DNA from 3 places in the Lactivibrio alcoholicus genome. Region 2 is predicted to be linked to each of the others. Evidence: riboswitches for the same ligand, from Rfam matches in the RefSeq annotation. Region 2 holds a riboswitch; each other region holds the start of a gene.
What was found. Region 2 has a riboswitch for cobalamin ahead of ACZ5IU_RS05605 (precorrin-8X methylmutase). Riboswitches for the same ligand answer to the same signal wherever they lie in the genome.
Positions count from the first base shown of each region.

Region 1: another riboswitch for cobalamin. It lies ahead of ACZ5IU_RS12565 (TonB-dependent receptor plug domain-containing protein); the one in region 2 lies ahead of ACZ5IU_RS05605 (precorrin-8X methylmutase).
Region 3: another riboswitch for cobalamin. It lies ahead of ACZ5IU_RS10920 (methylmalonyl-CoA mutase family protein); the one in region 2 lies ahead of ACZ5IU_RS05605 (precorrin-8X methylmutase).

Region 1 is NZ_AP042471.1:2,753,063-2,757,021, forward strand. It holds gene ACZ5IU_RS12565 (TonB-dependent receptor plug domain-containing protein) at 1-1,073, opposite strand, end outside; cobalamin riboswitch at 1,193-1,353, opposite strand; gene ACZ5IU_RS12570 (ABC transporter substrate-binding protein) at 1,421-2,557, shown strand; gene ACZ5IU_RS12575 (FecCD family ABC transporter permease) at 2,536-3,576, shown strand; gene ACZ5IU_RS12580 (ABC transporter ATP-binding protein) at 3,573-3,959, shown strand, end outside.
Region 2 is NZ_AP042471.1:1,176,517-1,180,475, forward strand. It holds gene cbiE (precorrin-6y C5,15-methyltransferase (decarboxylating) subunit CbiE) at 1-548, opposite strand, end outside; gene cbiD (cobalt-precorrin-5B (C(1))-methyltransferase CbiD) at 521-1,657, opposite strand; gene ACZ5IU_RS05605 (precorrin-8X methylmutase) at 1,669-2,313, opposite strand; cobalamin riboswitch at 2,410-2,590, opposite strand; gene cobS (adenosylcobinamide-GDP ribazoletransferase) at 2,622-3,365, opposite strand; gene cobT (nicotinate-nucleotide--dimethylbenzimidazole phosphoribosyltransferase) at 3,369-3,959, opposite strand, start outside.
Region 3 is NZ_AP042471.1:2,375,875-2,379,833, reverse strand. It holds gene scpA (methylmalonyl-CoA mutase) at 1-663, opposite strand, end outside; gene ACZ5IU_RS10920 (methylmalonyl-CoA mutase family protein) at 663-2,828, opposite strand; cobalamin riboswitch at 2,979-3,140, opposite strand; gene ACZ5IU_RS10915 (dihydrolipoyl dehydrogenase family protein) at 3,357-3,959, opposite strand, start outside.

The DNA.
Region 1 (3,959 bases), 1.6 Mb from region 2:
ACGTTGCTGCGCGAATGGTCCTTTTCGTTCTCGGCGAGCTCTTCGCGGAAGGTCGTCCACTCCTTTCTGTAGAAAAGACCTCCGACGGCACGGGCCCGGCCTATCATGAACGGAGCGTAGATGTCGGTCGTCAGGCTCCGGTCGTCATACGAGCATCCGGCGATATGAGGGTATTCCCGTTTCTGGGTATCGTACCCGAGCAGCGCGTGAATGCGTTCGCCCGAGTAGGAGAGGGCATAGCGCGAGTACGTCTTTTCCTCTTTGTTGACGACTGCGGTGTAGGGAGGGGTGTAGGTCGGCGAAGACGCGTCCTCGAAGATGTTCGTGTAGCTTCCGGCCTCGGCCCTGAAGGACCACGCTCCTCGCGAAATCGTGATGCCGCCGGCGTCGCCCTCGTAACTGTCCGAATAGTAGAGTTTGCCGCCCTCGTCGGTTGTCCTGTAGATCCGGCGGCGTCCCTCCTCGGTCCTTTCCGCGTAGGCGTTGAGGCGGAACAGGTCGTTCGATGCGGCGGCGGTCGCCGCGTACCGTCTGAGACCGTCGGGCCCCGCCTCGATGGTGACGCGGCCGCCGCGCGAGTCTCCCTTTTGCGTGATGACGTTGATGACCCCTGCGGCCGCGAGGGAACCGTACATCGCGGAGGAGGCCCCCTTGACGACTTCGATGCGTTCGACGCTTTCGGCGGATATTGAGTGGAGGTCGATCGCCGCTCCACCCGCGATGTGCGAAGAGCGGTAGAAGGGAATACCGTCGACGAGAACGAGCATCTGGGTCGTGAGCCCCCGCACCGTCACCTCTGCGTCCTGCGCCCACCCCATCCGGTTCGACTGGTTGATTCCCGGAACCCGCGAGACGAGGATGTCGGCGACAGTTCGCGCGCCCGTAGCCGCGATATCGGCGCTCGTGATGACGTAGACCGGACTCGCGATCTCGTCGATCGACCCCGCGATCCTGCTTCCCGTGACGACGACTTCGGGGAGCGACACGACGCCCGGGGCCGCAGAAAGTGCGGGACATGCGGCGAATACGGACAGGAACGCCGCGAACGTGAAAAAAGACAGACGCTGGTTCATATGAAACTCCCTCCCTGGAAAATGACAGGGGGGAAGCCTGCATGCAACAGGCTCCCCCCCTCTATATGGACATCCCATATACAACGGGTTCCACGCTGCCGTCGCGCCCTCGCGCGCAGTACAGACTCCCATGTCCGGCCGGTCTCCTGGCTTCCGTTCCGCCTCCTCCGCGCCTTCCCGACCGAAGTCGGTGACGTTATGCGGATTCGTCCCGGATACAGTGGCGGGGCCGCTCCAGCGTTTCACTGGATTCCCGAGCACCGGACACGCGTATGATATTCTTTTCGTATTCTATCCGTTTTACCGACGCCCCGTCAATCCGACGGATGCATACCGAAGGAGACCGCATGAACCGGAAAAGGATCATCTTCTTGCTGGCGTGTGTATTCTCTCTCACTGTCTGTCTTCCGGAGGCGGCACGTACAGAATGTCGTGCCGTACCGCTTGCGAAAGCCCGGAACGTCGGGATCGAAAAGGGCGGCTCGTGGACGCGGCTTCGGGTCCGCAATCCGATTCCTGGCGCTTCCGAGGAGAACGTCTATATCCTCGTTTCGCGGGATGTTCCGCTTCCTCCCGATATCCCGTCCGGGCGCGTGATTCGCGTTCCCGTGAGAACGTACTGCAACATGTCCACGACACTCATTCCGTTCCTCGAGGCGATGGACGGCCTTCGCGGACTTCGCGGGCAGGGGGGACGCGCGTACGTTTTCACGAAAGCCCTCGACGCGGCAGTCGTCGCGGATCTCGGCCCCGGAAACGCGCCCGACCCGGAACGGATCCTATCCCTGGCCCCGGAAATCGTATTCGCGTACGCGAGCACTCCCGACGAACTCGAAACAATACGCAGGCTCGAGTCGTTGGGCCTCTCGGTCATGTCGGTTACGGAATTTGCGGAGGAACATCCGCTTGGGCGCGCCGAATGGATCCGCGTCTTCGGCCTCCTGTTCGGCAGGACCGGGGAGGCCGAAGAACTCTACCGGAGTATCAGAACCTCGTACGAGTCGCTTGCCTCCCGCGCGGCCGCGCTGTCCGCGAGACCGGGCGTCCTCGTGAACGATTCCTTCAACGGTGTCTGGTACGTCCCGGGGGGGATGAGCTGGCCCGCCATTCTGATCCGGGATGCGGGCGGCGATTATCTTCTCGATACGACCGACCGGACCTGGAGCGCTCCGGTCGACTTCGAAACGATCGCCGCGATCGCAGCGAAGGCGGATTTCTGGCTGAATCCCGGCGTGTGGAAAACCCTCGATGACGGAGTCCTTCAGGATCCGAGGTATCGCTCGTTTCGTCCATTTCGGGAAGGAAACGTCTACAACAACAACGCGCGGACGACTCCGGCGGGAGGATCGGATTTCCACGAGAGCGGGGCGCTCCGCCCGGATCTGATTCTCGCGGACCTGATCGCGATCCTCCACCCGAACCTTCTCCCCGCTCACCGCCTGTATTACTACAGGAAGCTCGAATGGAAGTCAGGAGCGCGGTGATGCGCGCAAGGAGCAATCCCTCGTTCTTCTTCCTCGTTGCGGCGGTCGGTCTGTTCATTCTCGAACTCGCTTGGGGAACGTCGGTCATTCCGTTCGGGGATGTCGTCGCCGCCCTGACGGGGGGCATCCCGTCAGAGTCCGGGACGGCCCGGATCGTTCTCGACGTGCGCCTGCCCCGCGCGGTGTCCGCGTTACTCTGCGGCGCGGCGCTTTCGGTAAGCGGCATCCTGATGCAGACACTCTTCCGGAATCCGCTTGCTGGACCGGATGTCCTCGGGGTCACTTCGGGCGCGAGCCTCGGAGTCGCCCTCTGGATTCTCGGCGCGAAGACGTTTGCGGGATTCGGGATATCGTCGTTTCAACATCTCGGGCTCGGCGGGGCGGCCGTTCTCGGTGCGCTCGTATCGACGGGAATCGTTCTTGCGGCGTCGCGGCACGTCGATGACGGCACGGGACTTCTCGTGTTCGGAGTCATGTTCGGGTTTGCCGTCAGCGCCTTCGTGAGCGTTCTCCTGAACTGGGCTCTCCCGGACCAGGTGCAGCGGTACGTCGCATGGGGGTTCGGCAGTTTCGCTTCGTCGGGCTGGGAACGCGTCCGGTGGCTCGGAGCGGTCATGCTCGTCGCGCTGGCCGCGTCGATCCTCCTGATGAAGCCGTGCAACGCGTTCCTCCTCGGCGAGACGTATGCCGCGAGTCTCGGGGTGAATGTCCGTTTCGTCCGGTTTGCGGTCATCTGCGTGGCGTCGGTTCTTGCGGGACTGACCACGGCGCTGAGCGGCCCCGTGGCGTTCATAGGCGTCGCGGCGCCGCACATGTGCCGGATGATCGCCGCGTCGACCGATCACAGGACCATCCTCCCGCTCGGGATCGTCGCAGGAGGCGTCGTCGCGCTTCTCGCGGATCTCGGCACCCGTCTCGGGGGCGTTACGGTGATCCCGCTGAACGTCGTGACGTCGCTTATCGGCGCGCCGTTCGTCATCTGGCTCATCCTCGCCGGAGGGAGGCGCGGACGCCGGTGAATCCCCTCCTCGAAATCCGCTGCGGCGCGATCGGATACGGATCAGTTCCCCTTGTCGCCGGTCTGGATCTTCGCGTCCATCCCGGAGAATTCATCTGTCTGCTCGGACCGAACGGCGCCGGGAAGTCGACCCTTCTCAGGGTATTCGCGGGACTTTCGCGGCTTCTTTCGGGCGATGTTCTTCTCGACGGGCGGAATCTACGGCGGCTTTCACGGTCCGAGATCTCGCGCCGCGTCGCGGTGGTATTGACGGATTCCCTCGCGATTCCGGGAATGACGGTCGGCGAGCTCGTCCGTCTCGGACGGCACCCGTTCACCGACTGGACCGGGCGCTTTTCGGGGGAGGACGCGGCGATTGTCGCAGCGGCTCTTGCCATCATGGAC
Region 2 (3,959 bases):
ATGCGTTCGTCTGTGTACCCCAGACGCTCCGCGTATGTTGCCCCGCGGTCGGGAAGCCCCATCCGCAGAAGAAACGACGCCACGGCGGGGGCCGTGTTCGTCCCGTCGAGGAGAAACAGGGTTCTGCGACCTTCGCGGATCATATCGGCGGCGCGTTCGAGCGGACGTCCGTGGAGGCTCGCGAGAATCACGTCGTTCCAGGGGATTCCGAGGCGCGAGAACAAAAGCTGGAAGCTCCCGATCCCCGGGACGACGCGGTATTCCGCGGGGGAAAAACGTTCCGACACCCTGCCGAGAAGGCTGAAGAAGCACGGATCCCCCGAGAGGAGGAGCGCCACGGATTCCCGTTCCTTTCGCGCCGCGATCTCGTCCAGCGCGGCATCGATTCCCGAGTCGAATCCGAGGAGCGTCTTGCCGCTCGATTCGTAGAGGGCCAGATGACGCGGCGCCCCGAGCAGCGTATCGGCCTCCGCGATCGCCTCCGATGCGGCCGGGAGGAGATAGGACGCGTCTCCGGGGCCTATGCCGACGACGGTAAATCTTCCCATTTCGTCACCCCTTCCCGAATTTCGGGGAATCCTCCGAGAATCGCGCCTTCGAGGGAGAGAACCGCCACGCCGAGCGGAACGGTCCCCCCCATGAGGAGCGACGCGCGCCGATGCGCCCGTTCGGCGACGATCGCGAACGTTTCTCCGAGTCCCCATCGCAGCACCGGTTCGACGGCCTCCTCCGCCAGCGGCAGCGAAAGGAGCGTCCGGATCTGCTCCCGCGTCGCGCCGGCGGCTCCCGCGCATGCCGCGATCGTTTCGAGGCGCGCGTCCCCGAAGTCGCAGTGCGTGTTGAAGAGCCCTGCGGCGACTTTCGCCCACTTGCCGACGTGGCCGAAAAGGTGGAGCCTCGGCACGTTCAGCTCCGCGCAGCGTCTCAACGCGTGTCCGACATGGTCGCCGATCCTGACGATAAGTTCCCGGGGGGCGCCGAAGACTTCGACGAGTGGTTTTTCACCGACGTACCCCGGAACGAGGAACACCGTCCCGGGGCAGGAGGAGTCGAATGCGAGCGCCGCGGAAATCGCGATGTCGATCGACGCCAGGTAGGCGGCCGTTGATTTCGGCTCCACGATGCCGGTCGTCCCCAGAATGGAAATCCCCCCTTCGACGCCGAGCCGGGGATTCCACGTCTTCGCCGCCAGCGCGGTTCCCTCGGGAGCCGAGATCACGACGGACGCGCCCCGCCCTTCGGGCAAAACGGAGAGGATCGCCTCCCGGATCATCTTCCGCGGAACCGGGTTGATCGCCCACTCGCCCGGCCGGACCGGAAGCCCTTTCCGCGTCACGCGTCCGATGCCCTCTCCTCCGGATATCCCGATCCCCTCGCGGTCGGTCAGACGAACTTCGGCGAAAATCAGGATCCCGTCGGTGCTGTCCGGGTCGTCGCCCGACTCCTTGCGGACGGCGCATCTCGCGGCGCCGTCCCCGGCGCTGCAGCTCTCGAGCCGCAGCCGAAGTTTCTCTCCGCCCGGAAGCACGATCTCGGCGTATTCGGACGCCGTCCCGAAAAGCAGCATCCCGATCGCCCCCCTGGCCGCGGCTGCCGCGCAGCTCCCGGTCGTATACCCCCTCCGGAGCCCTCCCGTGTATCCGAGCGCGTCGAACATCCGCGCCTCCTCTACCCTGCCCGTTCGGCAATGCGGACGATCGCGTTGACGATGGCCGCCGCCGCGGGGCTGCCGCCTTTCGGCCCTTCGTGCGTGATTCTGGGGCAGTCGAGCGAGAGAAGTTCCCTGTGGGATTCCGCCGCGCCGACGAAACCGATCGGAACGCCGACGACGAGCGTGGGACGACACGCGCGCGAACGAACCAGATCGCAGACCTCGAAAAGCGCCGTCGGCGCGTTGCCGATCGCGACGATCGCGTCTCCGAAGAGCGAGAGCGCCTTCCGGATGGCTACGCGCGCCCTGGTCGTCTTTTCCCCGCGCGCCCGTTCGACGACGTCGGGATCGTTCAGAAAGCAGAAGACGCGGCTTCCGCCCGAGGATGGAGTCCTGATGCCCGTCCGGACCATCTCGACATCAGTGACGACGGAGACTCCCCGGCGGATTCCGGCCACTCCGGCATCGACGGCTCCTTCCGAGAAGAAAAAGGTCTTCGCCCATTCGACATCCGTCGTCGCGTGCGCAATCCGTTTCACGACCTCCCGTTCATTCGGGGGGGCCGCGAAATCGCCGAGAAGCTCCTCGAGAATCCGAAAACTCTTCCGTTCGATCTCCTCCGGCGTGAGAAACCGGTCGGAACACGATACCCGTTCGTCCATCGCATCCTCCCAAAAAAACAATGCGGACCCCTGCGACAGAGGTCCGCTCATCGGGCACACAAACCCGACGCCGGCCCGAACCCTCGCGGGCGCCGCAGCATTCCGTCGGTTTCGGGGTCTCCCGGCTTCCCTCATCCTCGTTCGCCCCTTCCCGGAAGGCTTCCGGTGGTACGGCGAATTCGTCGGGTACACGGTGGCGGGACCGCGCCGGATTCACACCGGCCTTCCCCCGAAAAAACGGTATCCGTGATCTGTAGTCGAAACACTCCAATCCTAAGCTCGCCGGAGAAAAGCGTCAACTCGAAACGTCAAGAGCCCCCCATCGCGGCGAAGGAGAGCAGCGACAGGATCTCCCCGATCTCGCAGACGGCGCCGTAGGAGTCTCCCGTCAGGCCGCCGAGGAGGCGGGCGATCCATTTCGAAACGAGGATCGCTCCGAGCGCAACGAGGACGAGCGGGGCGATTCCGTTCCGGCCGGCGACGGCGATCGCGACGACGATCGCCGTCGCGCCTCCGGCCAGAAGCCGTCCCGGCGTGCACCGTCTCCGGCACATATCGCCGAGACCTCCCGGACGCGCGGAGGGAAACAGCGCCATCGCGAAGAGAATCGCCAATCTCCCGAGAATCGGCGCGAGGAAGATCGCCGTCGCCCGCATGCCTCCGGAATGCGCGGTCAGCGGCGCGAGCGCGGCGGTCTTGAGCAGAAGCGCCGACGCCGCGGCGATTCCGCCGAACGTCCCGAGGCGGCTGTCTTTCATGATCGCAAGACGAGATGTCCGGTCGAAGCCGCCGCCGATGCCGTCGAACGTGTCCGCGAGTCCGTCGAGGTGGAATCCGCGCGTCAGGAACGCCCAAAGGACGACCACGAGCGCACTCGACGGCACCGGCGGCAGGACGACGCGCAGCGCGGCGTCCGCCCCCGCCAGAAGCGCGCCGATCACCGCCCCGGCGATCGGGAACCACGCGGTCGCCCGTCCGATATCGTCGGGAGAGCCCCCGGACTGAGGGACAGGCAGGATCGTGAGAAAGGCGAGCGCCCTGAGAAGATCCACGACCTAGACTCCGCCGCCTGTTTCGAGCGGTCCCGAAACCCCTGCGCTCTCGAACGTCGACATCTCGGAGAGAATCCTGGCCGACGCTTCGACGAGCGAGATCGCGAGCGCGGCGCCGGTTCCTTCTCCGAGACGGAGCCCGAGGTCGAGAAGCGGCCGCGCCCCGAAAAACCGGAGCATGTATTCGTGTCCGACCTCTTCCGACCGGTGGGAGAAAAACATGTAGTCCTTCGAGAGCGGGCAGAGCAGCGCGGCGATCATGGCGCCCGCCGTCGAGATGAAACCGTCGACGACGACCGGAATGCCGAGAGCCGCCGCCCCGAGGATCGCCCCGGCGATGCCGCCGATTTCGAACCCTCCGACCTTCGCCAGAACGTCGAGGCCGTCCGTCGGATCCGGACGATTCAGGCGCAGGGCTTCCCCGATGACCGCGATCTTGCGGCGCAGTCCGTCGTCGGAGAGGCCGGCTCCCCTTCCGGTCACCGCCTCGACGGATTCTCCGGTCACGGCGCAGACGATCGCCGCGGAGGGAGTGCTGTTTCCGATGCCCATTTCCCCGGTTCCGAGGATGTCCATCCCCCTCGCGGCCTCTTC
Region 3 (3,959 bases), 1.2 Mb from region 2:
CGCGGCGGGCGGATAGATGTAGGTGTTGCGCACCATGAACTCCTTGAGGATATCGTTCTGGATCGTGCCGGTCAGGACGGATTTGTCGACGCCCTGCTCCTCGGCCGCGAGGATGTAGAAGGCCATGATCGGCAGGACCGCGCCGTTCATCGTCATCGAGACGGACATCTGCCCGAGCGGGATGCCCGAAAACAGGATCTCCATGTCGAGGATCGAATCCACGGCGACGCCCGCCTTGCCGACGTCCCCGACGACTCTCGGGTGGTCGGAATCGTACCCCCGGTGCGTCGCGAGGTCGAACGCGATCGAGAGGCCCTTCTGCCCGGCGGCGAGGTTCCGGCGATAGAACGCATTGCTCTCTTCGGCGGTCGAAAAGCCCGCATACTGGCGGACGGTCCACGGACGCGTGACGTACATCGTCGGGTAGGGGCCGCGCAGGAACGGCGGCACTCCGGCCATGAACCCGAGATGCGTCGCGCGCGCATAGTCCCCCTCCGTGTAAAGCGGGGCGACGTCGATCTGCTCCATCGTCCGGGAGTGGAGCGAGTCGAACGGCCGACCGGTCGAACGTTCGACCGATTCCTTCCACGAGGCGTCCCCGCGGGACGATTCCGGCGCGGACGAGCGGAAGGGAATCTTCGTAAAATCCGGTTTTGCGCGCATCACGCCATCCCCCTCATCGTCTGGATATCGCGGAGAATCCGCAGGCAATCGGCCCGGACGTGGATGAAATCGTCCACGCCCGCCTCGGTATAGGCGTCCCTGCATTCGGGCGCGGGGGCCCCCGCGAGAAGGATCCGCACGCCCGGACGCTCCGCGCGGATCGCGCGCGCGAGCGGCGGGACGAGTTCCGGGTACGTGTCGTCCGTCGAACAGATCACGACGACATCCACCCCGGAGTCGCAGGCCGCTCGCGCGGCCTCGTTCACGGTCGCGAACCCGTCGTTTTTGAGCACGCGGAAGCCCGCGACTTCCATGAAGCCCGTGCTGAAATCCGCCCGGGCCTTGTGCTGCGCGACGGGCCCCATGTTCGCTAGAAAGACCGAGACGTTCTCGCCCGTTCGCGCGACGAACTCCTCCGTCGCGCGGCGCAGCGCCTCGAACCGCTCGGTCCACCGGTGCGGCCGGATCGGCGTCACGCGCTCGTCGCCGTCGAAGCCGTCGTCGAGCACCCGGCGCACGTCGCCAAGAGTCGCACCCGCGAGGAACGCGTCGACCAGGACGTTCAGAAACGCTCCCTCCGCCCCTCCGATCGAATCGGGGATCCGCTCGAGCTGTTCGCGCCGGAACGCGTCGTCGACCGTTTCGCGATACTCCGCGACCGCAAGCCGCCGGATCTCGCGCATCGCGTTTTCGTCCCGGTTGGGTACGGCGAGGGGCTGTTCGGTCGTGTTGGCGTACATGTTGCTTCCGACGGCCCGGTCGGAACGCGTCGACAGGTTCTTGAAGCGCGCCTGCAGCACGGCCTCTATTTCGGCCTGAACCGCGCCGCTCCGGAGGGATTCCTGCATACCGCCGGCCTGCTCGATCTTCTGGAACTGCGCCCACGCAAGTTCCGCAACGCTTTCGGTCAGCGACTCGATATACCAGGACCCTCCGGCCGGGTCGACCGGCTGCAGCAGTTCGAACTCGTTGCGAAGCAGAATCTGGATGTTGCGCGAAATCCGCCGCGACTGTTCGTCGCCGGAACGCACCGCGTCGTCGAAGCCCCGGACATTCATGCCGCCGACGCCGCCGACCACGCCGGAAAAGGCCTCCGTCGCATTCCGCAGGATATTGACGTAGGGGTCGTACACGGTTTTCGTGAAAGCGGACGTCGTCGCGAAAATGTCGATCTTTCGGGCGCCCTCTCCGCAGCCGAACGCCTCCGCGATTTGCGACCACACCATCCGGACGGCCCGGAGCTTTGCGATTTCCATGAAGAAGTTCGCGCCGAGCGAAAAAGAAAACCGCATCTGCGAGGCGACCGAATCGGCGTCGATTCCGCGAAGACGCATAGCGTCGAGATACGAAACGGCGGTCGCCATCGCACAGGCGATTTCCTGCGCGGCGTTCGCCCCGCCGTCGTGATACACGTCTCCCCGGACGAAAATCGTCCGCATCCGGGGCATGTTCGTCCGCGTCCACTGGATCGTCAGCGCCATCTCGTCGTAGAGCTGGCCGAGCGGACAGTCGAGCATTCCTTCGCGCGCGAGAACGCCGAGCGGATCGGCCCCGACGCATCCGCCGAACTCCGCGACAGACCGGAGGGCGCCCTGCGCCCGGGTCCGTGCGACGAGGAGAGCGAGCAGCGGCGCGGCCGACGCTCCCGCGAAGATATGGAGCGGCGTGCTCGCGAGGTCGATGTCCCGGAACGTCTCGTCGATATCCCGAAGCGTCGCGAGCGACAACCCCCGGGACGATTCCGCGCCCGGTTCCGCCTCGTCCCTGCACCGGAGCGTCGCGCCGTCGAGCGCGACATGGATCGCGTCGCTTCCCCTCGCGAGTTCCTGCCGGAGCTGCTCGTTCGCCTGCCAGGGCAGAGCGGCGTCGCACGCCTGCGCGACGGCCCACGGAGCCGCCAAGTATCCGGCGGGCTCCGTCCCCCGGAGGAAATCGGGAGAACCGGGATGCGTCCGCGGGTGCGTCAGATCCTTCGTATGTTCCGCCGTGTACAGCGGTTCGAGCGTGATTCCTTCGTATGTCTTCGTCAGCAGCCGTTTTTCGAACGGCGCCCCCTTGAGCGCGTCCTCCGCCTCCCGTCGCCACTCGACGTACGACGTCGGTGCGAATTCCGCGAATGAAACGGAGTCGTATTCTCGCGCCGGTGTTTCCATCCCTGTCTCCATGCGATATTTCCCCTCCCTCGTCGAATTCCTCCCCGTGCGGGGACAAAAAAAACCGCCGCGGGTCGCGCGGCGGCACACACACCGAAATCCACAAATGGGGAGACATACTTCCACACCATCCGGGGACAGCGTCCGCCCGCGCAGACCTGACCTGAACACCGTCCGCGGACCGGTCTCCTGACTTCCGTTCATCCTACTTCCGCGTCTTCCCGACATCTTCCTCGGTGACCCTGCGGTTTCGTCCCGGTTACAGTGGCGGGGCCGTTCCGGATTCACACCGGATTCCCGAACATCTGCGGACTGCTGTTTCTCGTGTCCGTATCCTACCCTTCCGGTTCGGGAAACGTCAAGCGCGGGAAACGGGACGCATACCCTGGTTCAGGACAGCTGCAGATACGCCGTAATGCGATAAAAAAACCGCCGCCAGGGCGAAATTCACTCGCACCGGGCGGCGGTGACAGTGTCCGACTCAGTCGCTTGGGGGGCAGACGCGAATCGTCACTGCAAGCTTGGCGCACAATCGCGCCGTCATCGCGATTTTTCGAGTTCTTCGAGCGTCCTGAAGAGCGCATCCTTGAAGCATTCGCTCAATGTCGGGTGCGGATGCACCGTGTAGGCCACATCCCGGACCGACATTCCGTATCGTACCGCCAGAGCCGCTTCCGAAATCATCGAAGCCGCCTCGGGCCCCATCATGTGGACGCCGAGCAGCTTTCCGTCGCGAGCGGCGACGACCTTCACGAACCCGTCCGTCTTGCCCATGGCGAGAGCCATTCCGTTCCCGAGGAAGTACGATCGGGCGGAGACAAACTGGAGATTCTGCGACGCGGCCTGTTCCTCCGAAAGGCCGACGGCCGCGATTTCCGGATCCGAGAAGACGCACCACGGAACCGAGTCGGGTGGGATCGAAACGCTGCGTCCCTGCATCGCCTCCACTGCCGCAAGCGCGTGATACTCCGCGAGATGAGCGAGCATCATGCCTCCGGTCACGTCCCCGATCGCCCAGACGCCTTCGATGTTCGTCCGCATGGATGCGTCCACGGCGATGCCCTTTCGCGGGTCGAACCGGACCCCGGTGTTTTCGAGTCCGTAGCCGTCGAGAATCGGGACCATGCTCGACGCGAGAATGAC